2 regions of the Planifilum fimeticola genome follow, and region 2 is predicted to be linked to the other one. Evidence: a T-box and tRNA genes for the amino acid it is inferred to sense, from the RefSeq annotation. Region 2 holds a T-box; the other holds one or more tRNA genes.
The links. A T-box is a leader RNA that pairs with one kind of tRNA and senses whether it is charged. The one in region 2 lies ahead of trpS (tryptophan--tRNA ligase), so its partner is inferred to be a tRNA-Trp.
Positions count from the first base shown of each region.

Region 1: it encodes a tRNA-Trp, which carries the amino acid that the T-box ahead of trpS (tryptophan--tRNA ligase) is inferred to sense. The anticodon was not compared.

Region 1 is NZ_PVNE01000018.1:60,844-68,085, reverse strand. It holds gene ypeB (germination protein YpeB) at 159-1,505, opposite strand; gene CLV97_RS11655 (hypothetical protein) at 1,664-1,819, opposite strand; gene CLV97_RS11650 (YpdA family putative bacillithiol disulfide reductase) at 1,930-2,922, opposite strand; gene CLV97_RS11645 (Glu/Leu/Phe/Val family dehydrogenase) at 3,010-4,296, opposite strand; gene CLV97_RS11640 (PIG-L deacetylase family protein) at 4,454-5,179, shown strand; gene CLV97_RS11635 (genetic competence negative regulator) at 5,217-5,807, opposite strand; tRNA gene CLV97_RS11630 (tRNA-Cys) at 6,019-6,092, opposite strand; tRNA gene CLV97_RS11625 (tRNA-Trp) at 6,101-6,174, opposite strand; tRNA gene CLV97_RS11620 (tRNA-Met) at 6,181-6,257, opposite strand; tRNA gene CLV97_RS11615 (tRNA-Ser) at 6,316-6,408, opposite strand; gene CLV97_RS11610 (DUF1259 domain-containing protein) at 6,623-7,021, shown strand; gene CLV97_RS11605 (hypothetical protein) at 7,137-7,242, opposite strand, start outside.
Region 2 is NZ_PVNE01000008.1:86,356-93,597, forward strand. It holds gene spoIIP (stage II sporulation protein P) at 1-750, opposite strand, end outside; gene gpr (GPR endopeptidase) at 847-1,977, opposite strand; gene rpsT (30S ribosomal protein S20) at 2,129-2,395, shown strand; gene CLV97_RS06900 (PaaI family thioesterase) at 2,582-3,040, opposite strand; gene trpS (tryptophan--tRNA ligase) at 3,086-4,075, opposite strand; T-box leader at 4,131-4,363, opposite strand; gene CLV97_RS06910 (nitroreductase family protein) at 4,559-5,164, shown strand; gene CLV97_RS06915 (CcdC family protein) at 5,416-5,925, shown strand; gene CLV97_RS06920 (2-thiouracil desulfurase family protein) at 5,976-6,470, opposite strand; gene CLV97_RS06925 (MBL fold metallo-hydrolase) at 6,607-7,242, shown strand, end outside.

The DNA.
Region 1 (7,242 bases), on a different contig from region 2:
CGATAACTCCGACCCACACACAGACAGCGGCATCGCAATCCGTTATGTATTCTTTTATTCGACTTAAGCGTACCACAATCCGAGACGACTTGCAATCATCCTTTCACTTTTTTTCCTTGATTTTTAGGGAAAAAGGGCGGCTCAGCCGCCCCCCTCCCTCAAATCCTCTCCATATCCGTTTTTTCCAACTTCTCGACAACTTCTTCGTCCCCGTTTTGAGCATTGATCAGCACCCTGTACTGGCTTTTCCCCAGCATTCCCAGGAATTCGTAACAGAGCACCTCTTTTCCCTGATCGTTTCGAATCAGGGCCAATCGCTGATCCTGAACGCGGAGGCGGCGGCTCAGCCGCTTGCGCGCCTCCTCGCCGGAGAGCTTGGGCTTGGGAATTTTCCGGTCCCGATGGTTGAAGACATATTCATCGGCTGAAAAAGCGAGAACCTCGCCGTTGTCCAGGGCCACCTTGACGGTGACGGTCTCCGGATAGATTCGGACCTTCCCTTCCCGGCGGACGAGATTAAAGGTGGCGGCGTTGTCCTTTTCATCGTAGGAGACGACCTCCATAAAGGGGTAGCGGAGCCGGTCCAAAAAGGCTTCGGCCCTTCCCTCAGCCTGTTCGAGGCTCATTTTCTTTTTCCCGATCGGTCGGTCAAACATCATCCAGAGCACGTGGCCGCCCACTTTGGTCACGTCGGCGTAGACCGTGTGCTCTCCCCGCTTCAGTCTGAGACTGTAAGTCGATTCATCCCCCTTGGTCCCGGACGCAACTTCTTCGATCCCCCGGGTGTCGGGCCGATCCAACATTCTCGCCAGCCGCTTTTTCGCCTCTTCCGGAGTGATCTTTTTCCCCTTCAACTTCCGGTGATCCTGCAACCGGTCCATTCCCATGTTGTTAACCGTCGGACCCCAGTCCACTTCCGGATACTCGTTTACCAACTGATCGACCCTGCGAAACCCGTCGATGATGGTGTTGTCCATTTTCTTGTCTTCACTGGCCAAGGCCAGCTCCACATCCATCCACCGCAAATTTTTCTCCAGAACCTGGGACTGCAGCTTTTGCAGATCCCGTTGAATCTGGTTGGAACGTTCATAAAGGGAACGGAGAGTGTTCCATTCCTTATCCGTCAACGGTTCGCGGTCCAGATCCCGAAGCCCGACCTGGTAGGAAAACTGCCCGATCTTGGCCAAAAATTCCTCCGTCTTGTCGAAGGGAACCAGACTCAAGGGCAACTGTCCCAAGTCGCTCTGGGCCGCATAGGCCAGGCGCCACACGTTGGTCAGGCATTGCGATATCTGCCGACGGGAACCGAGCGCAAGGGATTTCCCCAGCTCGTCCTGCAACTTGTTCACATGAAAGTTGAGGTCGTGAAAAGCGCGTTGATATTGGTTTTCCGCCTTGATCAAAAGAGCGTTTTTCTCCTGGTTCTCCTGATAACCCCACACGGTTGTGCCGACAAGGCCCACCAGAGCCACCGGCAAAAGTATGACGGCAATCCGTCTGAACACGACCGCTCACTCCTTCATTTCAAGGTTGGGCATTTCCAACTCCCTTGCCAACCTTTTCTCCGCAGTCCGGTCCTTCCGTCTCCGCGGGTATGCTCAAGAAGTAGTCTGATCGCCGCCATGTTGGATTATGCAAGAAAAATAGCCGGGGAAAACCCGGCTTACACTTTTTCCATGGTGATGTCGAAGTCGTCTTCGTTGTCGCAGAGGCAGCGTTTAAACCCGGTATCGACCTGCCCCTTGCGCATCTGTCCCTTCAGCGTGAATTGCTCTCCGCACTTTCGGCAGCGGATCTTTACAAGATAACGATTTCTCAAGCTTCCTTCCCCCTCCTTCCGCAATACCGTCATGCCGCATCCGCTCCTTTCTTCCAACATCCATATAGTCTTGACGAAAAAAGGCCGGTTTAACATCACTTCGTTCCCGCTCAGCCCCTGCCCGGCGCTTCCGCCTGGATCGCCTCCAGGTGACGGGCGATTCGCTCGCCGTGGAACCGTCCGTTTTCGATAAAAATCGAATTGGCATCGTATCCGGCAGCGATCACGCCGGCGATGTAAAGACCGGGAACACCGGTCTCCATCGTCTCCGGATCGTGAACGGGCGCTCCCGTCTCGGGATCGATGGAAACCCCCAGGCGGCGGAGCATCGAAAAATCCGGCCGGTATCCGGTCATGGCGAACACCGCATCGTTGGGAAGGGCAAACTCCCGCCCCTCCTGCTCCAGCACCACGTGGTCAGGGCGGATTTCCTTCACCTCCGTATTCCAGAACATGCGAATCCAGCCCTTGTTGATGGCGCTTTCGATCACCGGTTTCACCCACGCCTTGACGCTCCCGGTGAAGGCTTCCCGGCGGTAAGCCATCGTCACCCGGGCTCCGGCCCGATGGAGCTCCAGAGCCGCTTCCACCGCGGAGTTTTTGCCGCCGACCACCAAAACATCCATGTCGGCATAGGGATGGGCTTCGCGGAAATAATGATGCACCTTCGGCAAATCCTCCCCCGGAATGTTCATCCGGTTGGGATTGTCGTAATAACCGGTGGCGATCACGAGATGAGGCGTCTCATAACGATTCTCCCTGCCGTCCCTCCCCTCGGTGAATACGGCGAAACCGCCCTCCCCCTTCTCCGCCCGGACCACCTTCTCATAGGTGTGAACCTTCAGTTCGTATTTTTTCGTCACAGCCCGGTAATATTTCAACGCTTCCGCGCGAACCGGCTTCTCCCCCGCGGTGACAAAGGGAATCCCGCCGATCTCCAACAGCTCCGGCGTGCTGAAAAACTGCATGTGAGTGGGAAAGTGATAAATCGAATTGACCAGACATCCCTTTTCAATCACCAGGGGATTCATCCCCCGTTTTTTCGTCTCGATGGCGACGGACAACCCGCAGGGTCCGGCGCCGACGATGATCGGATCGTGCATCTGTATCCCTCCGGCTCCACAGAAAAAACACCCCAATAACAGGGTGCTTTTTCTGAAAAATGGCGTCCAAGATTTATTATAGCCCATCTATACCCAACCGCGAAAGCGGGAGGCCTCCGCCATTTTGCGAACCCCGACCATGTAGGCCGCCAACCGCATGTCCACCTTGCGCGAGCGGGCGAGGTTGTAGACGTTATCGAAGGCGTTGACCATGATCTCTTCCAACTTGCGCTCCACTTCTTCTTCCGACCAATAATATCCCTGATTGTTCTGGACCCATTCAAAGTAGGAGACGGTAACCCCGCCGGCGCTGGCCAGCACATCCGGCACCAGCAGTATGCCCCGTTCGCTCAGGATGCGCGTCGCTTCCAGTGTCGTCGGACCGTTGGCCGCCTCCACCACGATATCCGCCCGAATCCGATGCGCATTGGCTGCGGTGATCTGATTTTCCACCGCCGCCGGCACGAGAATGTCGCAATCCAGTTCCAGAAGCTCCTGATTGGTGATGGTGTTCTTAAACAGGCGGGTCACCGTTCCGAAGGAGTCCCTGCGGTCCAGCAGATAATCGATGTCCAAACCGTTTTCGTCATACAAACCGCCGTACACATCGGAAATGCCGATCACCTTGGCGCCGGCATCGCTCATGAACTTCGCCAGGAAACTGCCGGCATTTCCGAAGCCTTGGATCACCACCCGGGCATCCTTCAGATCCAGATTCCGGCGCTTGGCGGCCTCGCGAATCATGATGGTGACCCCCTTGGCCGTGGCGGTCTCACGCCCCCGCGAACCGCCCAGCACCAGCGGCTTCCCGGTGATGAAGGCCGGGGAATCAAACTCACGGATACGGCTGTATTCGTCCAGCATCCATGCCATGATCTGCGAGTTGGTAAACACGTCCGGGGCGGGGATATCCTTGGTCGGTCCGACGATTTGGCTGATGGCCCGGACATAACCCCGGGACAGCCTTTCCAATTCGCGGAAAGACAGCTGGCGCGGATCGCAAACGATGCCTCCCTTGCCTCCGCCGTAAGGCAAATCGACAATTCCCGCTTTGATGCTCATCCAAATGGAAAGCGCTTTCACTTCATTTTCAGTAACGTCCGGATGAAACCGCACGCCTCCTTTGGTGGGGCCCACCGCATCGTTGTGTTGCGCCCGGTACCCGGTGAACACCTTGACGCTGCCGTCGTCCATGCGGACGGGGATGCGGACCGTAAGCACCCGCAACGGCTCCTTCAGCAATTCATAAACGTGCTCCGGATAACCCAGCTTCTCCAGAGCCCGTTTGATCACCGTCTGCGTCGATGCGAGGACATCCATCTCCTCCGTCTTCGGAAGCGTCTGTTTTTCGGTTTCTTCCGTCTGCTGTGCCATCTTTGACCACCTCAAAATATATGATCCCGATCAGTCCATTACCAAGTATACACCAGTTGTGAGAAAAAGAACACTGCCTGATGAAAGTGAAGTATAATGATTGTGGAAATCCGAAATTGGTCCGCCACTTTTTTCCGTTTCAGAGAGGAGGCCTTCCATGTCCCGAACCGCATTGCTCGTCTTTGCCCACCCGGATGACGAAACCTTCTCCTGCGGCGGTTCGATCGCCCGGTATGCCGAACAAAAGGACACCCGCCTGGTGCTCTACTGCGCCACGCGGGGAGAGGCGGGGAAAACCGCGGGGGTTTGTGCACCGGAACAGCTCGGTGACACCCGGGCCGAGGAATTGAAGCGCGCCGGCGAGATATTGGGACTTGATCGCATCATCCTGCGGAATCACGGCGACGGCCGGTTGAAGGATCTGCCGGAGGAAATGCTGGCGGAGGAAATCGGCACCGTGATCGAAAGCACAAACCCCGATGTGATCGTCACCTTCCCGCCCCACGGCATCTCCGGTCATCCGGACCACCAGGCCATTCAAAAAGCCGCCCTTCGGGCGGTGCTGGAGAGCGGGCGGAGAAAATCCCTTTCCCTGTATTACGTCGCCATTCCGGAATCGGTCGCCCGCGACGTCCAGCGTCCCGTTCACGCGACCGCTGATGAGCTGATCACCACAGTGATCGACGTCTCCCCTTACCTGCAGCGCATCGCGGAAGCGCTCCGCCAGCATCGAACCCAGAGGGCCTCCATCGAGCGCGTGTTTCCCGGCGTTTTCGACGGGAAATTGACCGGGCTGCGCAGGAAGGAATATTTTCAATTGGTCGTCAAAAAGGGGGAGTTTTATCATTCAACCGACCGGTCCGACGACTGGTTCCGGCTGTGAAGCCACTACAAAACCGCGCCCTTCGGCGCGGTTATTTTCATCGGGAAAAGTGACGCACAAGCTCATGGACGGCATCTTTCGCCCACACCGTGGTCCCGTATTCCACCAACACATGTTCGGTCACGGTGGAAGCTTCGCCGTATTCGGAAAGTATGGCCACCAGGGCGTCCAGATTCTTCGTCTTTACATCCTCGTCGAAGACCAGGTAATACTGTCCCTGGTGGGCATAAACCTTGCCCTCATCCCGCTCCACGAGTGGGTGCATGCGCATCGCAGCTTGTACGAGGTCCTCGAAATCGACAAACCGGAAAATAATTTGATCGCTTTCCTCCAAGGTAACTTCCAATTCGTACATGTCATCATCGTCAAACTCCCCGGAGTGCGACGGACGTCCCCGCGTGACGATGACGACCATTCCCTGAGCCGGAAGAGTAAACACCTCGACTGCAACGGGTCCTGCGATTTCAAACCCCAACTCCCGATACGCCTGTTCCATCATGTCGTTGAAGAGCTCATGGACTTTGGGGATGTCCCGCCACATATCCTCTTTTTCGATTCCTCGCTCCACCAAGTCGTCCAGCGACAGGTAGAAGCGGATTTTATCCCGACCCAATCGCTCGACACGCATGGTTTACCCTCCCTCGTAGGAGACCTCTTCATTTACAGCGTATGAGAGGATCTCCCCATTCGTTCCGGCATCCGGTTTCCTATTTTTCTCCCTTTGATAAAAGAATACACCAAGGCAATCCCATTTTTCACCCTGAATTTTACGGGAATTTTTTCCCCCGGTGAAAAATAAAAAAAGAACCCTTCTTTCTGAAGGAGATCTTTCAATCTACTGGAGGGGGCACCCGGATTCGAACCGGGGATAAGGGATTTGCAGTCCCGTGCCTTACCACTTGGCTATGCCCCCGTTTATGATGGCAGGGGCGGCAGGAATCGAACCCGCACTGGAGGTTTTGGAGACCTCTGTTCTGCCATTAAACTACGCCCCTGCACCTTGGTAGCGGCGGAGGGCCTCGAACCCCCGACCTTACGGGTATGAACCGTACGCTCTAGCCAGCTGAGCTACGCCGCCACATCCTTGGAATGCGGGAGGACGACCCGCCGGTTGACGGAGCGTCCTCCCCTTGGTCTGGCGGAGAGAGCGGGATTCGAACCCGCGCGGGGCCATTCGACCCCCTAACGGTTTAGCAAACCGTCCCCTTCGGCCTCTTGGGTATCTCTCCACAGCCCAGAACCGATGCGTGTATTATCTTAATACAGGAGCCGGGAGGCTGTCAAGGGGGGATGGATGGAAAATGCCCCTGCGGCAAGCCCTTTTTCGGAAGTGCGGATCATCGCCTTCAAGGAAAACCCATTTTCGATCATTGGGGAAAGGACCACAACACATGACCGGCAGATACGTATAGTGAAATCAAACGGTAAAAGGAGGTTGAATCCTTGAAGGCGCTGGATAGGCTATGCCGTCAATTTGCGAGAATTGTGGGCGGATCCTCGAGCGTCATCAACGGCGTTTGCTTCATTCAAAGGTTCCGAAACATCCCTGTCACCATTCTGGGGCGTCGCAGCCGCTCCCCGCTGGTATTGCCGACCTTCTTCAGCTTTGAGAGCCTCGACCGGCAAGGCCGGGCGCTGAATTTGGGCGAGACGGTGATTTTGCAAAGGGAGATCAACCCCTTCATTTCAGCCCTCCGAAAACAGGGAATTCTTGTCACGGCGCTGCACAATCACTGGTTATTTGATAATCCCCGCCTGTTCTACATTCATTTCGAATCGGTGGAAAACCCCCTGGTTTTCGCCAGAAAGGTTGCCCGGGCCCTCAGAGTGCTTCGATCGTAGCGCTCTACCGAGCGCATCGCCCGTATCGAGAAGAAGGACTTCAACGGAAAGGGGGTGCGGACTGACCGAGAGGGCACAGATGACCGCGCTCCCTTTGCCCTCTGTGGACAAGCCCCTATCCCGGAAAACGGGCTCTCCTTTTTCGGAGCCAAGATCGCATCTCCCTTCCCCCGAAAAACCCCGCTCCCAACGCGGTAAACGCCGGCGCCTGAAAAAAAAGG
Region 2 (7,242 bases):
CCTCGAAGCCTGATAGAGGCGGTTCCACTTCGCCTGAAAAGGCTTCGTGTAAACCTCGGCGCCGATGCCCATGTTCTCCAGCTCTTCGCCCAGCCGCCTGCCGACCATCATGATGTTTTTTCGGTTGTCATAGGCCCGCTCGGGGGAGTTTTCTCCCGACAGTTCCGGCAGGTACGACTCGGTCGAATGGGTGTGGTAAATGAACACCCGCTTGGTCTTCGTAATCTCCTTTCCCCCGGCGGCCGCTTGCTTCTCCCTGGAACCCGGCTTTCCGGAATCCTTCGACGGCTTCGCATCTTTGGCCAATTTTTCCTCCAGATCGGGAGGAGGCGCGGATTCCACCGGGATATCCGTGTAATCCACCCCTTGCCCGGCGACGACGATCTCCGTGTCAAAGAGGGCGAAACCGGGCAATTCGCGGCCGAGAAAAGTCCGGGGATCCCGAGGGTCGATGCTGGTCGCCAACTCAAAGGTCAACCGGGATGCCATTCCTTCCTTTTGCGGAATCTGAACGCTGCTTCTCAGATAGGGAATCTCCCGGGCCAGGACTTCCACCATCGTCTCGGCGGACAACCCGGAGGTGAATCGGCCGATATCCGATGAACGGGAGTTTTGCTTCGCCCGGATCATGGCGAAAAAACCGGTGAAAATGAAGATGATCGCCGTGCCCAGGAGAAGGAAGACGAACATCTGTCGAACGCGGGGACCCGACATGTTCAGCGCGGCAAACCGGTGTTGACCGTGGTGCATCCCTCTCCCCCCTGTGAGCTTGTCTCATCACAGGTATATGTGGAGAGAGAGAATCATAGAACGAGAGACCTCCCGCACCTCCTCCGCCGACCGCCTTCATCCCCCGGTGTGGGAGGACACATTGTCCATGGTCACCGCCTCGTGCAGGGCGCAATTGAGGCCATCGGCCACGACTTTGCCGATGTCCGTCACAAAGGCGTCCACCTCCTTGGGGGTGACGATCAGGTTCTGCCCCAGGGGCGTCAACACCTCGTGGATCAACTGCCGCTTCTCCTCGGGCGAGAGCCCCCCGATCAAGCCGAGGAACCGGCTTCTCAGCTCCGGGGTGATCTCTTGCCCCTCCAACTCGCGCAAATCCGGAAGGTTGACGGGATCCAACGGATGGCCGGTCTTCTCTTTTCCCATCTCCCGCTTCAGATAGGCCAATGCCAGATTGAGCGTGTCGTATACGATGGTGACCGCATCGACCACCGTGGGAACTCCCACGGCGATCACCGGAACCCCCAGGGTTTCCTTCGTCAGAGCCTTTCTCCGATTGCCCACCCCCGCTCCGGGGTTGATTCCGGAATCCGCCACCTGGATGGTCGTGTTGACCCGTGTCAGGGCGCGGGAAGCCAGGGAATCGATGGCGATGACCAGGTCGGGTTGGGTCTTCTCCACGATTCCGTGGACGATTTCACTCGTCTCGATCCCGGTGATCCCCAACACTCCCGGCGAAACGGCGCTGACCGGCCGATAACCCTCCTCTACCTGTTCCGGCATCAGCTCGAACAGGTGGCGGGTCACCAGGATATGCTTGATGACAAAGGGCCCCAGGGCGTCGGCCGTCACATTCCAGTTCCCCAGGCCGACGACCAGCACCTTGGCGTCGTCGGACACGCCCGTCTCCTTCAGGAAGCGGCTGAACTCCTCGGCAAAGCGGGCGGCCACCCGGTGCTGCAATTTGGAGTCCTTGCTCCGGAGGCCGGGAACTTCCAGGGTCAAGTATGTGCCCGGCTTCTTTCCCAGTTCCCGGGCCCCTTCTTCGCTTTCCACCCAGATCCAGCTGACGCGGATGCCGCCGTCCTCATCCTCCTCGATTCGCACTCCGGGTATGGCGCTTCCGTCGGTCCGCTTCTCGAGGGCGAGATCGTGCGCCTCCCGGGCCAGGTCCGTCCTCACCTGGAAAGGACCTGTGTTGATTCCCCTACCCTCCGCGGATCGCTTTCCGTCCGACTCCCAGTTCATCCCCGACTTCATCCCCTTTTATCCGATTATTCCCCATTGTTGCCCTCCCGCGGGACAGTTTATTCCTGTTCCTTGCTTTTTCACAGCCTCCGTGCTAAAATCATGAATGTTGCTCAATCAGGTCGCACCTATTGATCCGGGAGGTGAAAGAATGCCCAACATCAAATCGGCGAAGAAGCGGGCCAAAACGAACGAAAAGAGGCGCCGCCTCCGGGCTGCCCAAAAATCCGCCATGCGGACGGCGGTGAAGAAGTTCTTGGTGGCCGTTGAACAGCAGGACAAGGAAAAAGCCCTTCCCCTGCTCCGCGAAGCGACCAAAAAACTGGACAAAGCCGTCACCAAAGGTCTGATCCATAAAAATAAGGCGGCCCGTCAAAAATCCCGCCTGATGAAAAAGTGGAACGCTCTTCAGGGTTGAATTCCCCCGGCCTGAAGCCGCCGGGCGAGGTAATCCCTCTTGATCGTGGCTGCCGAACGAATTTCCGTGATCCGCGGTGATCCATACGCGATAGATGTTCGTTCCAGTTGCATCCTTGAGGGTCCCCTGAACCCCCGAAAGCGCGAAAAAGCCCGGAACCTTTTTAGGTTCCGGGCTTTTGCCTTGTCAGCCGCCCCTCGGATCCGGCTCATCCCCGTCCAGGGAGCGGCTTGTCCGATGCACCACGCCGAGGCAACGGGCCACGAGCCGACCCGATTCCGTCGTGACGGTCATGTCGTAAAAGCCCGCCCGGCGGGTCAAATGGCTCTCCTTCGCCTCGGCGTACAACCGATCCCCCACTTCGGCCGCCGCCATAAACTGAATGGACACATTGGTGGCCAGGGCGACCCGCCCGTGGGAATTGCTGGCCACGGCGAAGGCATAGTCGGCCAGGCTGAACAGCAAACCGCCGTGGGGCGTTCCGGCGAAATTGAACAGATCCTCCGTCAGTTCCACGGCCACCCGCGCGTAACCCGGAGCGGCTTCGACGAGCTCGAAACCCATCCGCCGGGCAAAGGGGTCCTGGCGAAACCGCTCCACCCGCTCCGGCGGAAGGAAACGCCGTTCATCCGCCGAATTCGTCACCGCTTTCCCCCTCCCTCCGTTCTCGGGCAAACAGGCCGGATCCTCTCAACCCAGCCGGGGAAGCAGCCCTATCGATTCCTTCATCTTATTCAGCGTTTCATCGGCCACTCGGCTGGCCTGTTCCGCTCCGGCCGCCAACACGCGCTCCACCTCTCCCGACTTCCGCAATTCCCTGTAACGCTCCTGAATCGGGGTCAGGTGCTCCACAACCACTTCGGCCAGATCCCGCTTAAACTGACCGTATCCCACTCCCTGGTATTTTTGTTCCAAAGAGGGAATGGATTCGCCCGACAACAGGCTGTAAATGACCAACAGGTTGCTGATCCCCGGCTTTTCATCCGGATCGTAACGGATCACATTTTCCGAATCGGTCACCGCCCGCTTGATCTTCTTCACGATCGTGTCGGGATCATCCAAAAGGGCGATGAAGTTGGCGGGGCTTCCGGCGGATTTGCTCATCTTCTTCCGGGGATTGTCCAGTCCCATGATCCGTGCACCCACTTCTCCGATCAAAGGCTCCGGCACCGTGAGCACGTCGCCGTATTGCCGGTTGAACCGCTCGGCCAAGTCGCGGCACAATTCCAAGTGCTGTTTCTGGTCTTCGCCCACGGGCACCGCATCGGCCTGATAAAGGAGGATATCCGCCGCCATCAACACCGGATAGGTATATAGGCCGACGGACACGCTGTCGGAACCCTTGCTCTTCTCCTTGAACTGGATCATCCGGTCCAGTTCTCCGACCCGGGCGACGCATTCCAACAGCCAAGACGCTTCCGGATGGGCCCGGACATGGGATTGAATGAACATCGTCATTTTATCCGGATCCAGCCCAGCCGCCAGATACAACGTAGCCACTTCCATGGTTTTCTCCCGCAGTTCCGCCGGATCGTGGGGTACCGTCAACGCGTGCAGATCGACGACACAGAAATAGCAATCCGCTTCATGCTGAAGCTGGACAAATCTCTTGAGGGCACCCAGATAGTTGCCCAGATGAAGATTTCCCGTGGGCTGAATGCCCGACAAAATCCGTTTCATCACTTATCGCTCCTTTCTCCCGAGTCCTTTGTCTAAACAAAAAACCCCCATCCCGGACAGGGACGAGGGATCGCCTCGCGGTGCCACCCTACTTCGACTCCGTAAGGAGACGCGCTTTTACGGAAATAACGGTCCGCCACCGGTTCCGCCTACACCGGCGCAGCATCGGAGCGCCGTTTCGGGGAACTGCTCCGAAGTCCATTCACGCGGGAGGCGATCGGCTCGCACCATCCGCCGACTCTCTGAAACGACCCGTGCCGCGCTACTCCTCTTCTTCATCGCGGTTCCTGTATTTTCAGGATGAGACATGACGATCATAGGAATATTCATTATCATACCTGAAAAATGGAAAAAGGGCAAGGTGCACCGAACCCTTTAAAGCATCCGTGTCCCGGGCTCACCGCTCCGTCCGGCTGAATCGAACGGAATGAAATATGTGATATAATATCGAACTGTGCAAACCGAAAGGAGAGGTAAAAAACCATGAGCAAAGCACCGACATCCACCTTGTATCGGCAAGCGGAATACGATATCGATCCGGTCTATCTGAACCGCTGGTCGCCGCGTTCCTTTCTGGACAAGGATGTACCGGAAGATGTGCTCTGGAGCCTCTTTGAGGCGGCGCGGTGGGCTCCTTCCGCCTTCAACCTGCAGCCGTGGCGGTTCGTGATCGCCCGCACGCCCGAGGACCGGGAGAAGTTTTATCCTTTCATTTCCGAGTTCAACCTGGCCTGGTGCCGCAAGGCGCCCGTTCTCGTCCTGATACTGTCCCAACGGGTGTCCGACCGCGGCGACAACCTTTCCCACGCCTTCGACACGGGGGCAGCCTGGGGCTTCCTGGCGTTGGAGGCCGTCCGCAAGGGATTGATCACCCACCCGATGACCGGGTTCGATATGGCGAAAGCCCGTGAAACGCTGGGCATTCCGGACGAGTACGCCATCCAGGCCCTGATCGCCATCGGATACCAAGGGCCGCGGGAAGCCTTGCCGGACGGACTGCAGGAACGGGAGCAACCGTCCCAGCGCCGGCCGCTGAGTTCCTTCGTGCACGAAGGAGTGTTTGGGCGGAAGCCGGCGGGGAAAGAGTAAGGGCGACGCGCCCATGCGCGGGGGAATCTGCCGGTCCCCCTCTTTTTTTGCCCGGCGCGGTGATGCAGCCCCTCGACGATGAATCTTCCGCCGCTCGCGCAGCCAAGATAAGGGAAGGCCGGTGCGCGTCCCTTTCACCGACTTGTACGTGACGGGCATGTCGGGTAAGATTATGCTAAAATAAAGAGGTAATTTCCCAATAACGCCGAGCGGGTTTGCCACAGAAACCGCGCGCATTGGAGGATCCGTCCATGACGCATGCAATCGCCCTCCACCCGCAGATCGCCTTCACGCTGGGTGTCGCCACGATGGCGCTGATGGTGATCTTCCTCAGAATTCGAGCGACAAAACGGCCGGTAACGCCCAAGGGGATCATCATGCCGCCCTTGGGGATGAGCACCGGATTTCTGATGTTTCTCCACCCGTCCACCCATTTTCCGGTTTGGTGGGGACTGATCGCCTTTGCGGCGGGAGCCGTCTTTTTGGCCACTCCCCTGATCATGACGTCCCGGTTTGAAGTGGTGAACGGGGAAATCTATTTGAAACGATCCCTTTCTTTCATCGTGATCCTGTTGACCTTGCTTTCGGTGCGCCTTCTCCTGCACGGTTACGTGGAACAATACATCTCGATTCCCCAGACGGCCGGCCTGTTTTTCACGCTGGCCTTCGGAATGATCCTGCCCTGGCGGGTGGGCATGTATCTCCGATACCGCCGCCTCCGCCAATCCCTTGCCGCGCCCGCCAACACGGAACAGGGATGACAACGAAAAAACTCGTGTTCAGCATTCCCGGCTTCCTCAAGCCGGGTTTTTCAACCCTTCGCCGGCCCGTCGTCCTTCCCGGGCTCTTGGGCGCTGCGATCTTCCATCGTCTCTTCCGACACCACCTCAATCCCGTGTCGGCGGAGCAGGGCCGCCGTGACGCCGACGCCGGGCTTCTTCCCGCCGCTGAAGGTGCCGTCGTAGATCATGCAGCTTCCGCAGGAGGGGCTTCGTTCCTTCAAAATCGCCTGCTTCGCCCCCACGGCTTGGGCGACGGCGAGGGTCTTGCGGGCTCCGGCGAGAAACTGCTCCGTCACGTCGTTGCCCTGATTGTCGATGACCCGGGCCTTTCCGTCCAGGACATCCTCGCCGTCCCCGCCGACAATTTCAGCCGGGTTGCGCGGGGTGGGCAGACCGCCCGCCTGCTCGGGGCAAACGGGAATCGCTTTTCCTTCGCGCACCAGCCGGCGGATTTCCGCCAAGGCGTTGTGCCGCTGATCGTACCGGCAGTGAATTCCGGCAAAACAGGCGCTGACGATTTTCATGGGATCTCCCCCCAACCTTGTTCATTTATTGATAGGATACCACAATTCCGGCGGTCGATCGTCCGCTCCGGCAGGAAATCACAGCCGGGATAGGGTATATTGAAAATGATGTCACAGTAGGAGTCGAAGCGAAACCATGATGAAGATTTTGTTCACCGTACTGCTCACTCTGGTCGCTCTGCCGATCCTGCTCATCCTCGGGATATGGCTCCGCATGCGCCGCCGCTTTCCGAAACGGTCGCCCGGCGAACCGGAGCGGCGGCTGAAACCCCGTGAGTGGCGGGATGACGAGGTGACCGTCGGCTGGGTCGGTCACTCCACGGTGCTGATCAATCTGTACGGTTTGAGGATTCTGACGGATCCGGTTCTGGGACCCAAGATCGGAGTGCAACTGGGCCCGTGGCAGATCGGTCCGATGAGACACACCGCCCCGGCCCTGCGCCTCGAGGATCTGGACCGGGTCGACCTGATCCTGTTGTCCCACGCGCACATGGACCATTTCGATCTGCCCACCCTCAGAAAACTGGCCGGACCGCGGACGCGGGTGATCACCGCCAAGAAAACTTCCCGGCTGCTCAGGCATATGCCCTTTGGCGAAGTGGTGGAACTTCACGGGGAAGAAAGCGTGACCCTGACCGATCTCGGCGTCCGGGTGCAGGCGGTCCCCGTCCGCCACTGGGGGAACCGGTTCCCCTGGAACACCGACTACGGATATACCGGCTATCTCATTGAAAAAAACGGCGTCCGCCTGTTCTATCCCGGCGACACCGCC